DNA from 3 places in the Serratia sp. YWN4 genome. Region 1 is predicted to be linked to each of the others. Evidence: predicted binding sites of a transcription regulator. Region 1 holds the regulator's gene; each other region holds the start of a gene.
What was found. The regulator CRP, encoded in region 1, controls carbon source genes, mostly activating them, when cyclic AMP is high. The targets are predictions, from matches to a motif close to ATGTGANNNNNNTCACAT.
Positions count from the first base shown of each region.

Region 2: aaeR (HTH-type transcriptional activator AaeR) is a predicted target of CRP. The motif match lies at 2,107-2,124, and genes of this name have one in related genera.
Region 3: mlc (sugar metabolism global transcriptional regulator Mlc) is a predicted target of CRP. The motif match lies at 2,103-2,120, and genes of this name have one in related genera.

Region 1 is NZ_CM147696.1:367,516-372,023, reverse strand. It holds gene ACX9GT_RS01685 (phosphoribulokinase) at 1-273, shown strand, start outside; gene ACX9GT_RS01680 (LysR substrate-binding domain-containing protein) at 437-1,345, shown strand; gene ACX9GT_RS01675 (OsmC family protein) at 1,348-1,755, opposite strand; gene crp (cAMP-activated global transcriptional regulator CRP) at 2,138-2,770, shown strand; gene ACX9GT_RS01665 (YccS/YhfK family putative transporter) at 2,826-4,508, shown strand, end outside.
Region 2 is NZ_CM147696.1:566,453-570,960, forward strand. It holds gene ACX9GT_RS02625 (APC family permease) at 1-1, opposite strand, end outside; gene ACX9GT_RS02630 (acetamidase/formamidase family protein) at 14-916, opposite strand; gene aaeR (HTH-type transcriptional activator AaeR) at 1,178-2,089, opposite strand; gene aaeX (p-hydroxybenzoic acid efflux pump operon protein AaeX) at 2,380-2,583, shown strand; gene aaeA (p-hydroxybenzoic acid efflux pump subunit AaeA) at 2,591-3,526, shown strand; gene aaeB (p-hydroxybenzoic acid efflux pump subunit AaeB) at 3,526-4,508, shown strand, end outside.
Region 3 is NZ_CM147696.1:2,675,748-2,680,255, forward strand. It holds gene ACX9GT_RS12775 (MFS transporter) at 1-1,058, opposite strand, end outside; gene ACX9GT_RS12780 (LysR family transcriptional regulator) at 1,173-2,072, shown strand; gene mlc (sugar metabolism global transcriptional regulator Mlc) at 2,212-3,429, shown strand; gene bioD (dethiobiotin synthase) at 3,593-4,273, shown strand; gene ACX9GT_RS12795 (cytochrome c peroxidase) at 4,396-4,508, opposite strand, start outside.

The DNA of each region.
Region 1 (4,508 bases):
CGCACCCATATCAACTTCCAGCGGGTACCGACGGTCGATACATCCAATCCATTTGCCGCCAAAGCCATCCCCTCGCTGGATGAAAGCTTTGTGGTGATCCACTTCCGCGGTCTGGATCAGATTGATTACCCTTATCTGCTGGCCATGCTGCAAGGCTCTTTTATCTCGCACATCAATACGCTGGTGGTGCCGGGCGGCAAAATGGGGCTGGCGATGGAGCTGATCATGGCACCGTTGGTGCAACGGCTGCTCGAAGGCAAAAAAATCGAATAACTCTTTTGGGCGCGGCCAATCACCGCGCTTAACCCTCTGTCATCCTGCACCAGCCACTCCCTCACAAACGACAAAAAATCATTAATGAATGATTTCTCATCGCCGATATTCCTTCTGCGGGCAAGGTGAAATTATCGTTTTAAGCGATTAAGGAGAGGCACAAATGCGCCAATTACCAAAGTTGCAGCAGCTAAAAGCCTTTCAGCAAGTGATACGCTGCGGCAGTATTCGTGGCGCTGCGCGCGCCTTGGCACAGTCTCAACCGGCGGTCAGCCGCTCTATCCAAGAACTGGAACAGACGCTGAAAACCCAGTTGATCGTGCGCAGCAGCAAGGGGATGACGTTGACCGAAACCGGCCACACTTTTGCTGTACGAATGCAATTAGTGATTGAGGAATTACAGCGCGCCACCGAGGAGATCCAACAGTTGCACCAGCATTCGCAGGGCAGCGTGGCGATAGGCTGCTCCTCGCTACTGGCCGTGACGGTACTCCCAGAACTGGTCGATCTCTTCAAGGCTTCCGCCCCGCAGGCCAATCTGCTGATCCGTGAAGCACAGCTCTCCACTCTGTTGCCAGCCTTGCACACAGGCCAACTGGATTTTGCCATCGGCACGGTGACCCCAGACATGCCGCTGCAACATTTAATCTGCACCCCACTGTTCACAGCCCCGTTTTGCATTATTGCGCGCCGCGGGCATCCTCTGGCACAGGCGACATCACTGGATGAACTGTACGGAGCCAAATGGCTGCTGCCAGAAACCGACATGGGTTATTATCAACAGCTGCAATCGGTACTCGGCAGCTTTTATCAGCAATTGACCAATAGGCCCATTCGTTCGGATTCGGCGGTATGCGGATTGAATATGGTGTTGGAGGCAGACTATCTGACCATTGTCGCGCGGGCGATGAACACGCCTTTCCATTTGCAGCAAAAACTGGTGACGTTGCCGATCGACAGCCTGCCGCAGGCGCAGTACTGCGTGCTGTACTCACAAAAATCGCCGCTAACCATCACGGCGCGGCGATTTTTGCATTTATTGAGCAACCACTGCCACAGTTACCTCTGGTAGCTTCAGGCAACGTCGCAGATTTCAAAGCTGTGGGTCACGCTGGCGGCCTTGCTCAGCATCAGCGAGACCGAGCAATACTTCTCGGCAGAGAGGTTAACCGCACGCTCAACAATCTTGTCGGTCAGCCCTTTGCCGGTGACGATAAAATGCAGGTTGATATGGGTAAACAGACGCGGTGCTTCTTCACGGCGCTCCGAGGTCAGTTTTACCTCACAGTCACGAACATCGTTACGGCCTTTTTGCAGGATGGCGACGACATCAATGGCGCTACAGCCGCCAACCGACATCAAGACCATTTCCATCGGGCTTGGCGCTTTATCGCCCGCGTTACCGTCCATTAATACCTGATGGCCGGACGCAGACTCACCCAAGAATGTCAGTCCTTCTACCCACTTAACTCTTGCCTGCATTTTGTACACTCCCGTTAATTTCTCAAAATCAGGGTACGCTTTCGCATAGAAACTGGCAACGGAACCTGATGCTAATCATGCTGAAGCGAGACAACACAAGACACCCGCTTCACTCTGTGCTACAAACAGAGCCGCAAGAACTCTTTCCAGGTCACCGATTTCAGGGAAATGTCCGAGGAAAGGACCCTATATTGGTATGTTAACAGAATGTAGCTTGCAGCACTTGGCGCAAGTTAATATGCTAAGGCACAAGCGTATTTCTATAACATGCCTCAAAACCTGTTGATAGCCACTCTATAAAACACCGGGCTATAAGCACGTTTTACAGGGAACTCTGACCCCTGTGATACAAGGCAGCGATAACAACAGAGGATAACAGCGAATGGTTCTCGGCAAACCGCAAACAGACCCGACTCTTGAATGGTTCCTGTCTCATTGCCATATCCACAAATATCCATCAAAGAGTACGCTGATTCACCAAGGTGAAAAGGCCGAAACGCTCTACTACATCGTGAAAGGCTCCGTGGCGGTGCTGATCAAGGATGAAGAAGGCAAAGAGATGATTCTGTCCTACCTTAACCAGGGGGATTTCATCGGCGAGCTTGGATTATTTGAAGAAGGCCAGGAGCGCAGTGCCTGGGTTAGAGCGAAAACAGCCTGTGAAGTGGCTGAAATTTCCTATAAGAAATTCCGCCAGTTGATTCAGGTTAATCCGGATATCCTGATGCGCCTGTCTGCGCAGATGGCAAACCGCCTGCAAATCACCTCAGAGAAAGTGGGTAACCTCGCCTTCCTTGACGTTACCGGCCGCATTGCACAAACCCTGCTGAACCTGGCGAAACAACCCGACGCCATGACTCACCCGGATGGCATGCAAATCAAGATTACCCGCCAGGAAATTGGTCAAATCGTCGGTTGCTCACGTGAAACCGTCGGTCGTATTCTGAAAATGCTTGAAGATCAAAACCTGATTTCTGCCCACGGCAAAACTATTGTCGTTTACGGCACGCGTTAATTATTGAAGAAACGGCGTAGCGATACGCCGTTTTTTTTAACTCCCCCCATTCATCATGTGGCGGCGCCTGATCTACCACCCGGAAGTCAACTATGCACTGCGGCAAACGCTGGTGCTGTGCCTGCCGGTGGTTTTCTTCCTGCTGATGGGCAACCTGCAACTCGGCCTGCTGTTCTCTCTGGTACCTGCCTGCTGCAACATCGCCGGGTTGGATACGCCGCACAAACGCTTTTTCAAACGTCTGGCCGTTGGCGGCTCCCTGTTTGCTCTCAGCAGTTTGCTGCTGCAACAGGCGCTGCTGTGGCATATCCCGTTACCCTTACTGATGCTGGCAATGGCGCTGTTGCTGGGCGTCAGCGGTGAAATCAGCCCGCTGCACGCACGTCTGCTGCCCGCCGCGCTGGTCGCCGCCATCTTTTCTCTCAGCATGGCCGGACACGTGCCGATCTGGCATGCGCCGCTGCTGTATCTGGTCGGCACCGCCTGGTACGGGCTGTTCACCTGGTTCTGGTTCAAACTGTGGAAAGAGCAACCGATGCGCGAATCCCTGAGCCAGCTCTATATCCAGTTGGCAGACTATTTCGAAGCCAAATATTCGCTGCTGACCCAGCACATCGATCCAGAAACTGCACTGCCGCCGCTGCTGCAACGCCAGCAAAAAGTGATGGATCTGATCAGCCTGTTATATCAGCAGTTGAACTTTCTGCCCCATGCCAATAATCAGGAGCAAAAACGCCTGCAACGCACTTTTCAGGTGGCACTCGATCTGCAAGAACACATTACCGTCAGCCTGCATCAGCCAGAAGAAGTGCAAAAACTGGTGGAACAGAGCCAGGCCGAAGCGATTATCCGCCGCAACGCTCAGGTAATTGCCGGGCGTTTGCGCATCGTGGCCAACGATATTCTCTATCACCGGCGTTCAGCGCGTTTCAGTATGAAGAATGAGCTGGCGGCGCTGGAAAAGGTGGCCACGCAGCATGCCGAAAACCCGGTGGGACAGTTCTGTTTTTACCACTTCAGCCGCATCGCCCGCCTGTTACGCAGCCAGCGTCCACTGTATCAGCGCGATCTGATGGCCAACCAGGCGCGATTACCGTTCTGGCCCGCGGTGGTGAGCTATCTGTCGTTGAAGTCCAACGCCCTGCGCAATGCCGCCCGGCTGGGCATCATACTGGCGGTGGGCAGCAGCCTGGGTATGATTTTCAACCTGCCGAAGCCCTATTGGATCCTGCTAACCATTATGCTGGTCAGCCAGAACGGCTATAACGCCACGCGCGTCAGGATCCAACATCGTGCCCTCGGCACGCTGGCCGGGTTAGCGATCGCCGCCGGGCTCTTACAACTGCAACTGCCGGAGCACCTGACGCTGAGCATCATGCTGGCGATCACGCTGGCTGCCTACCTGATATTACGCAAAAACTATGGGCTGGCGGTGATGGGGTTTACCGTCACCGCGGTGTATACCCTGCAATTGTTGGCGCTTAACGGCACCCATTTTCTGGTACCGCGCCTGCTCGATACGCTGATTGGCTGCGTGCTGGTGTTTGGCGGGAGTATCTGGCTGTGGCCGCAATGGCAGAGCGGTCTGCTGCGTAAGAACGCCCATCAGGCGCTGGAGCAGGATCAAACGGCATTACGCCTGCTGCTGCAAGAACAGGAGGCGGATCCTGCTACGCTGGCCTACGCGCGGATGCAGGTCAATCAGGCGCACAATGCGCTGTTCACCTCGCTCAATCAG
Region 2 (4,508 bases), 200 kb from region 1:
TTGTTTTGGCTCCTTAATCCAGCTGAATGTTTAACTGAGCGGCAACGCTGCGTGGCAGAGCGAAGCGGCAGGTTTTCAGCGGATCAACCACCTGGCAGATCTGCAAATCGCCGGTGATGCTCATCAGGTTGATGGCGTCGGCCAGCGTCACTGCGCTGTGATCGGCAACAAAGTGCGCCATGTTGCGGGTCGCCAGTTGGGCGGCCTCATCCAGCGTTTTGGCGGAAGCCAGCGTGTACAGTGCGTCTGCGGTGCTGATCATCGGCGTAGGCAGCGGGCGATTTTTCACCACGGTCAGATTCACCACCACTTCACCGGGGATCTCCAAGCCGCATACCGAGACTTCACCATCGCCCATGGCGGCATGCAGATCGCCGAGCGCAAACAGCGCGCCTTCCACGTTGACCGGCAGCCACAGCGTGCAGCCTTCGGTGATGATTTTGCAGTCCATATTGCCGCCGTGCGCATCTGGTGTGCCGCATGGCACGGCGTCACCCGCCGGTGCCACGCCAATCACGCCAATCATCGGCTTGAGGGGCCAGCGCACGCCGCCCGGCAGCAGGGCAAAACCCTCTTCCAGCGGCACGGTGCGGATCTGTGGCTGTTGCAGTTCATCGCCGATCACACCCAAGCCCGGTGCGGTCACCATCACCGCCTGGTGGCTGCGTGGTGTGATGCGTTTGATCTCTACCCGCAGCACGTCGCCCGGCAGCGCGTCCTGCACATAGACCGGTCCGGTGGCCGGGTTGATGCGGTTCCAGTCCAGTTCGGTAAATGCGGCCTGCTCAGAGGCTATCTGATCTTCGAAACAGTCGCAGGTTTCAAAGCAAACGTCGCTGCCGCTGGCAATTTTTGCCACAGGGGCGTTATCACGCGACATGGCATAAACCACGTGCGTGCGAGGGATTTTTTCCATGGTGATTCCTGTAATGTTGTCCTGAGTTTTTCTTATGAGAGGCGTGAGTTTCAATCTGCCAGAGCAGCATAAATTACCTTGCCTGAAATAATTAATCACACCCGCCGGGGCGGAGGCAAGCGCGGCAAAATCCAGCCTGGTGGGCGTTTGGTGGAATATTCTTTAATTTAATTACGTGATAGTTTTTTGAGTTAATTAAAAGGGTAATAAATAGATAGCTGCTCTGCCATTAATCGATTCACTAGTAGCTAAAATATTAGGTCAGCGATAACCCTGATAGACCGCCGCCACACGTTTAAAGTATTCCGTCAGGTAATTAATGCACACCTGCACCTTCAGCGGCAGCTTGTCCTTCTCGGTGTACAGGGCGTACACCGGGCGGGGCTCGGAGTGGTAGCGCTTGAACAGAATTTCGATCTCACCGCGTTTGATTTCTTCGATCACCCACATTAATGGGACATAAGCGATGCCCGCTCCGGCGTTCAGCCAGCGGACCATGGTTTGTGAATCATTGGTCACGAAGCGCCCCTGTGGGGAAATCCGCGAACTGATGCCTTCTGGGGCCATCAGTTCGAATTGGCTGTCTGGCCGCACGCTGTATTCCAGCCAGGAGAAATTCACCATATCGCTCGGTTTTTGCGGCGTGCCGTGTTGGCCGAGGTAGCTTTTGGCGGCGCAGACCACCATCGGCATGGAACCCAACTGTTTGGAGAACAGGCTGGAATCCTGCAACGCGCCGGTGCGGATCACCAGATCCAAGCCGTCGGCAATCAGATCGGGAGCTGGGATACCGGTAACCAGATTCACCGTTAAGCCTGGGTATTCTTGCAACATTTCGGCGGTCATGGTGGCCAGCACGTTTTGCGCCATGGTGGAGGAACTGCCGATGCGCAGGGTGCCGGTTGGGGTATTGTTCAGTGCATAAAGCTGTTCATGCACTTCGGTGGCCTCCTGCAACATCCGGCGGCAACCCTGGTAGTAGATTTTGCCCGCTTCGGTCAGGCCGATACTGCGCGTGCTGCGGTTGAGCAGCTTTACCTGCAATTCATTTTCCAGCTTGGAGACTGTCTGGCTGATGGACGAAACGCTCATACCAAGCTGGCGTGCTGCCGCAGTAAACGACCCACATTCAATAACTTTGGCGAACACCGACATCCGTTTTAGTCTTTCCATTGTTCACTCTGGCTTAAAAGTGATTTAGATCACATATTGTAGATGAGTTTATAGTAAGCAGGCTAATATAATGTGGTCGGGTGTATCCTTCTGAGCGCTTGAGCGTGGTCAGCAATGTTGCAGCATACTGCCGTCTGCCATGCATTCCCTTTCATGAGTCTATGTTCGTAGTCTAACCCTTTTTCAGGTTCGTGACCTGGCAACCGTCTAGGTGCGACGTTTGGCATCCGTTGGCCAAAATGTAAATAGAATGTGAAACCCCGGTGCAGTAAGCAATTAAGGAAAAAGTGATGAGTTTGCTTCCGGTTATGGTCATTTTTGGGATGTCGTTCCCGCCGGTGTTTTTTGAGCTGTTGGCGTCGTTGGTGCTGTTTTTTGTCATGCGCCGCCTACTGCTGCCGACCGGGATTTACGATTTTGTCTGGCATCCCGCGCTGTTCAATACTGCGCTGTATTGCTGCTTGTTTTATCTGGTTTCATGTCTTTTTGTTTGAGGTGGCTGTGAAAACTTTTTCAATACAAATAACCCGAATCGCGATCACGTTGATTGTTGTCGTGCTGGCCGCCATTGCGGTGTTTAAGTCCTGGTCGTTTTACACCGAATCGCCGTGGACGCGTGATGCCAAATTCACCGCCGACGTGGTGGCGATCGCCCCAGACGTCAGCGGTCTGTTGACCGAGATACCGGTTACGGACAACCAACTGGTGAAGAAGGGCCAGATCCTGTTTGTGATCGATCGGCCACGCTACCAGCAGGCGCTGGCGCAAGCCAATGCCGATGTCGCCTATTATCAGGCGCTGGCCGAAGAGAAGAAACGTGAGGCTGGCCGCCGCGTGCGTTTGGGTATCCAGGCGATGTCGCAGGAAGAGATCGAGCAGTCGAGCAACTCATTGCAAACCGTGCAGCACCAGTTGGCCAAGGCGATTGCCGCCCGCGATCTGGCGCAGTTGGATCTCGATCGCACCACGGTTCGTGCGCCCGCCGATGGTTGGGTGACCAACCTGAACGTGCACGCCGGGGAATTTATCACCCGTGGTTCCACCGCCGTGGCACTGGTGAAGAAAAACACCTTCTACATTCTGGCCTATCTGGAAGAAACCAAACTGAACGGCCTGCAGCAAGGCGATCGGGTGGAAATCACCCCGTTGGGCAGCAACCGCATTATGCATGGCACCGTCGACAGCCTGGCGGCGGCGGTCAATAACAGCAGCAGCACGGTTAACAGTAAGGGATTGGCGTCGATCGACAGTAACCTGGAATGGGTGCGCCTGGCGCAGCGCGTGCCGGTGAAAATTGTGCTGGATGAGAAGGATCAGCAGCATCCCTACCCGGCGGGAACCACTGCCACCGTGGTGATTACCGGCAAAAATGGCCGCAGCGACGACAACGGTTCGCCGTTTATCCGGCTGATGCACCGGTTACGTGAGTTTGGTTAATGACGAGCCCAACCTTTATTCGCCTGAGATTTGCCTGCAAACTCAGCTTTGCGATTGTTTTCGCCCTGTTTGTCGGTTTTCACCTCAATCTGGAAACCCCGCGCTGGTCGGTGCTGACGGCGGCGATCGTCGTGGCCGGGCCTGCCTTTGCCGCCGGGGGTGAACCCTTTTCCGGTGCCATCCGTTATCGCGCCTGGCTGCGCATTATCGGCACCTTTGTGGGCTGTTTTGTCGGCCTGGTGATTATTGTCACCTGCGCGCGCGCGCCCGTCGTGATGCTGATGCTGTGCTGCATCTGGCTTGGAGTGTGCACCTGGATTTCGTCACTGGTCAGAGTTGAGAACTCCTATGCCTGGGGGCTGGCAGGCTACACGGCGCTGATTATTATCGTCACCTCGGCCAGCAGCACCTCTGCGCTGATGCAGGCACCGCAGTTCGCCCTCGAACGCTGTAGCGAGATCGTGCTCGGCATTCTCAGCGCGGTGTTGGCCGATCTGCTGTTTTCGCCGCGTTCGATCAAACAGGATATCGATCGTGTCGTAGATCAACTGCTGGTGGGGCAATACCGGCTGATGCAGATGTGCATCAACAATGCAGAGAAAGAAGATATCGATCGTGCCTGGAGCGATCTGGTGAAAAGCACCACCACCTTGAACGGAATGCGCAGCAACCTGATGCTGGAATCTTCACGTTGGCAGCGGGTAAACCGCCGGGTGCGCGTGCTGCATACTCTTTCACTGACGCTGATTACTCAAGCCTGTGAAACCTACCTGATCCTGCTGAATTACCCCAATGCGGTGCAGGAAAACATTCGCGAACTGCTGCTGAGGCCCGCTGAAACGCCGCAGGAAGTGCATAAGCACCTGAAAGTGGTGCGCCAGATGTTGGCTATCAACCCGACCGATCAAACCCTGCTCACGGTCAGTTCCTGGGTAGGCACGGCGACGCGTTACCTGCTGGTGGCGAAAGGGGTGCATACCAA
Region 3 (4,508 bases), 2.3 Mb from region 1:
GCAAAGAATCCGGTGGTAAACAGCATCATGCCGATAAAGATCGCCGTGAGCGGTGCCAGCGTGGTGATCAGAATCCCTGCCAGCATAATCAGAATTGAAACCAGCAACACCGGCCCGCGCCCGAAGCGGGTCGTCAGGGAGCCAGCCTTCGGTGAGCTGTACGAACCGGTGAGATAAACCACCGACAGCAGCCCAACGGCGGCCTGGCTGAGATGATAGGGATCGTTCAACAAGCGATAACCAATGTAGTTGAACATAGTGATAAAACTGCCCATCAGCAGGAAACCTTCGGCGAACAGCAGCGGTAGTCCTTTATCATGCCAGTGCAGCCTAAAGTTGATCAGCAGAGTATGTGGGCGCAGCGAACTGGCACGAAAATGTTTCGATGCCGGCAGAATACGCCAGAACATGAAAGCTGCGGCCAGCGCAAACAGCCCAATGACCGCCAACGCAATGCGCCATGAGAAGAAATCGGTCAGCACCCCGGTCACCAAACGCCCGCTCATCCCGCCAATAGAGTTACCACTGATGTACAGCCCCATTGAAAAGGCGACAACGCTGGGGTGAATCTCTTCACTCAGATAGGTCATGCCAACCGCTGCCACGCCACTCAATGAAAGGCCAATCAGGGCGCGCATCAGCAGAATGCTGTGCCAACTGGTCATAAACGCGCAAATTAGCGTACAGATCGCCGCCAATAACAAGGCCACGACCATCACCGGTTTGCGGCCAACGGCATCGGACAACGGGCCGGTGAACATCAGGCCGATCGCCAATAATCCGGTAGAAAAGGAAAGCGAAAGGCTGCTTTCGGCGGGGGAGATGCCAAAGTCCTGCGAAAGTACCGGCAAGATCGGTTGCACACAGTACAACAAGGCAAAAGTGGCCAGTCCGGCAGAAAATAGGGCCAAGGTGACGCGCGTAAACTGCGAGGTGCCACGTTCAATAAAGGGGTGTTTATTCAGCGCTGAGCGCCTGGTTTTGGGCTCTGCACTGGCAGCATCATGGGAACTCAGCGTTAGCGGTGTGGTGGCCGCCGAACGCGTAGGGGTTGTCACAGCATTTCCTTACCGGGTTCGGAAGAACAAAAACACGTCTTGAATCACAAAATGATAGGGAGAGGGCAGTTTTTTGTCTAATATATTAATCATTATGATTGAGACTTTAAAGATATGAGTATCGAGCTCAGACACCTGCGCTATTTTGTCGCTGTCGCAGAGGAATTGCACTTTGGCCGCGCGGCGGAGCGGCTGCGCATGTCCCAGCCACCACTGAGCCAGCAGATCCAAGCGCTGGAAGAGATGGTCGGCGCACGTTTGTTGGCGCGGAATAACCGCAACGTCGGGCTGACTCAGGCCGGAGAGATGTTTCTCAAGGAGGCCTATCAGGTGCTCGATCAGGTTAATCGTGCGGCAGAAAGGGCCGCTCGGCTTGAGCGCGGTGAGATCGGTGAGTTGACGATTGGCTTTACCTCTTCCGCGCCGTTTATCAGCCTGGTGTCACGCAGCCTGCGGGCGTTCCGTCAGTTGTCGCCGAATGTGCATATCAAAATGCGTGAGATCAATACCAAACAGCAGCTCGAGCCTTTGCTGAACGGTGCGCTGGATCTGGGGGTCATGCGTAACACCCGTTTACCGGATGCGCTCCAGCATCAGTTGCTGCTGCGCGAGCCGTTGCTGGCGGTGGTGCCGAATGGTCACCCGCTCACTCATGTTGCACCTGGAACGCTGCGTTTCACCGATTTGGCGCAGGAACCGTTCGTCTTCTTTTCCCGTGAGGTCGGTACGGCGCTGTACGACGAAATTCTGGCGCTGTTGGCGAATGCCGGAGTCGCTCCTTACATTACTCAGGAAGTGGGCGAGGCAATGACGATTATCGGCCTGGTGGCTGCTGGGCTGGGGATTTCTATCCTGCCGACGTCATTTGGCCGAGTTAAAATTGATGGCGTCACCTATCTGCCGCTGGCTGAACCAGAGGCGATGACCGAAGTCTGGCTGGTGCATCACCGTAACCGCCCAATCACTGTTGCGGCCCAAACCTTGATGGAGCTAATGCTGAATCTGCACAAATAAGACGCTCTTCCGGGCTAAATGTCAGTGAATTTGTGCTGTTAATCACATAACGAATCAAATAGTTGACGCTGTATTCCAAAAGCCCCACCATAGCCCTTAGTCTTTATTTAGAAGCGCGAAAAATAGTAGGAGCAGGTTTGTGATTGCGGATGGGCAGCCTGGGCATATTGATCAAATCAAGCAAACCAATGCAGGGGCAGTTTACCGGCTGATTGATCAGCTGGGGCCTATTTCGCGCATCGAATTATCGAAGCGCGCACAGCTTGCGCCCGCCAGTATCACCAAGATTGTGCGTGAACTGCTCGAAGCCCATCTGGTTAAAGAAACCGAATATCAGGAAATTGGCAGCCGTGGCCGCCCGGCGGTCGGGCTGGTGTTGGACACCGAAGCCTGGCATTACCTTTCTGCTCGTATCAGCCGTGGCACCATTACGCTGGCGCTGCGCGATCTCAGCAGCAAAATGGTGGTAGAAGAACTGCTGCCGCTCGATGCTGAACACCCTGACCCTTTACTGCAACGCATCGTGGGTGAAATAGACCGCTTTTTTATTCGTCATCAAAGCAAACTGGAACGTTTAACCGCGATCGCCATCACCTTGCCCGGCATGATCGATACCGCGTCTGGCGTCGTTCACCGCATGCCGTTCTACGATGTGGAAGAAATGGCGCTCGGCCCGGCGTTGGCAACGCTCACCGGGTTACCGGTCTATCTGCAACATGATATTTGCGCCTGGACCATGGCGGAAGCGTTGTATGGCGCTTCGCGCGGTAGCATGAATGTGATTCAGGTGGTGATTGATCATAACGTCGGTGCTGGTGTGATCACCAATGGCCGCGTGCTGCATGCCGGTAGCCGCAGCGTAGTGGAAATTGGCCATACCCAGGTCGATCCTTACGGTAAACGCTGCTATTGCGGTAATCACGGTTGCCTGGAAACGGTAGCCAGTATTGAAAACATGCTGGAAATCGCCCAACAACGCTTGGGGGGCTCAATGACTTCATTGCTGCATGGCGCGCCCTTGACCGTCGAATCCCTGTGCGATGCGGCGCTGGCCGGGGATCAATTAGCCAAAGATATCATTCTTGGCGTCGGGCATAGCGTCGGGCGCATTGTGGCGATCATGGTCAACCTGTTTAATCCAGAAAAAATCCTGGTGGGTTCACCATTGAATCGAGCCGCTGAGATCCTTCATCCGGCGATTGCCTCCTGTATCCGCCAGCAATCTCTGCCCGCATACAGCGAGCATGTGCAGGTTGAATCCACTCAGTTTTTCAATCAGGGCACCATGCCGGGTGCTGCGCTGGTGAAAGATGCGTTATACAACGGTTCGCTGCTGGTGAAACTGTTACAGGGCTAATGTAAATTCCTCCTATCAGAATTTCTTAATGTTTACCGACAAAATATTGAGCTACCTCAAGCCCCTGCAAGTTCGCATCCCCTAGACTTTTCCCTGTCAGGCTACTCGCGCCGCGATCGGCGGCGATCTTTTTGTTAACGGAGCATTTCAGGGCAATCTATTCATGTTAAAGCGTTTATTTGTTACAGGCACGGATACCGACGTAGGTAAAACCGTGGTTTCCCGCGGATTGTTGCAGGCATTTGCTGCACAGGGCCGCTCAGCGGCGGGGTATAAGCCCATAGCGGCGCGTTGTCAGGAAACCAGCGAAGGCATTCGAAATAAAGACGCTTTGGTTCTGCAAGCTTCGTCCACTATGCCTTTGTCTTATGAAGAAGTTAACCCGATAACCTGTCTGGATGAAGTATTCCACGCCCATGCCACACAGGATATCGATTACAGCGTGATGAGCCGTGGGTTGCAGCACCTTGCTACCAAGGCCGATACCGTGGTGGTCGAGGGCAGTGGCGGTTGGCGCGTGTTGATGAACGATCTGCGCCCTTATTCTGAATGGGTGGTGCAGGAACAGTTGCCGGTGATCCTGGTGGTAGGCATCAAGCTGGGCTGTGTCAGCCATGCGTTGCTGACGGCACAATCGATTCTTAACGATGGCTTACCATTACTGGGCTGGGTCGCCAACCGTATCAACCCCGGTTTAGCGCACTATGCTGAAACCATCGATGCGTTGCAGCAACGCATCCCCGCGCCGCTGTTGGGTGAGATCCCCTATTTACCACGCGCTGAACAGCGCGAACTGGCGCAATATCTGGATATCTCCAGCCTGATGGATCGCTACGCGTTGTGATAGCCTCACTGCGCGCGTAACGTTGAGGAATCATAAGAAAAATTTCAGGTGGGCATGGTGCTTATCTGCCCACCTGAAAACCAGTGAATCTTTACCGAACCACTGGTGTGGTAAAGAAAGGGTTAACTGGCGGGTGGGGTGGCAGGCTGATATTTGCCGCTCATGCTTTCCAGCAAGGCCACCAAGTCGTTGACGTCGCTATCTGGCAGAGTAACGCCGACCTGATATTTCAACA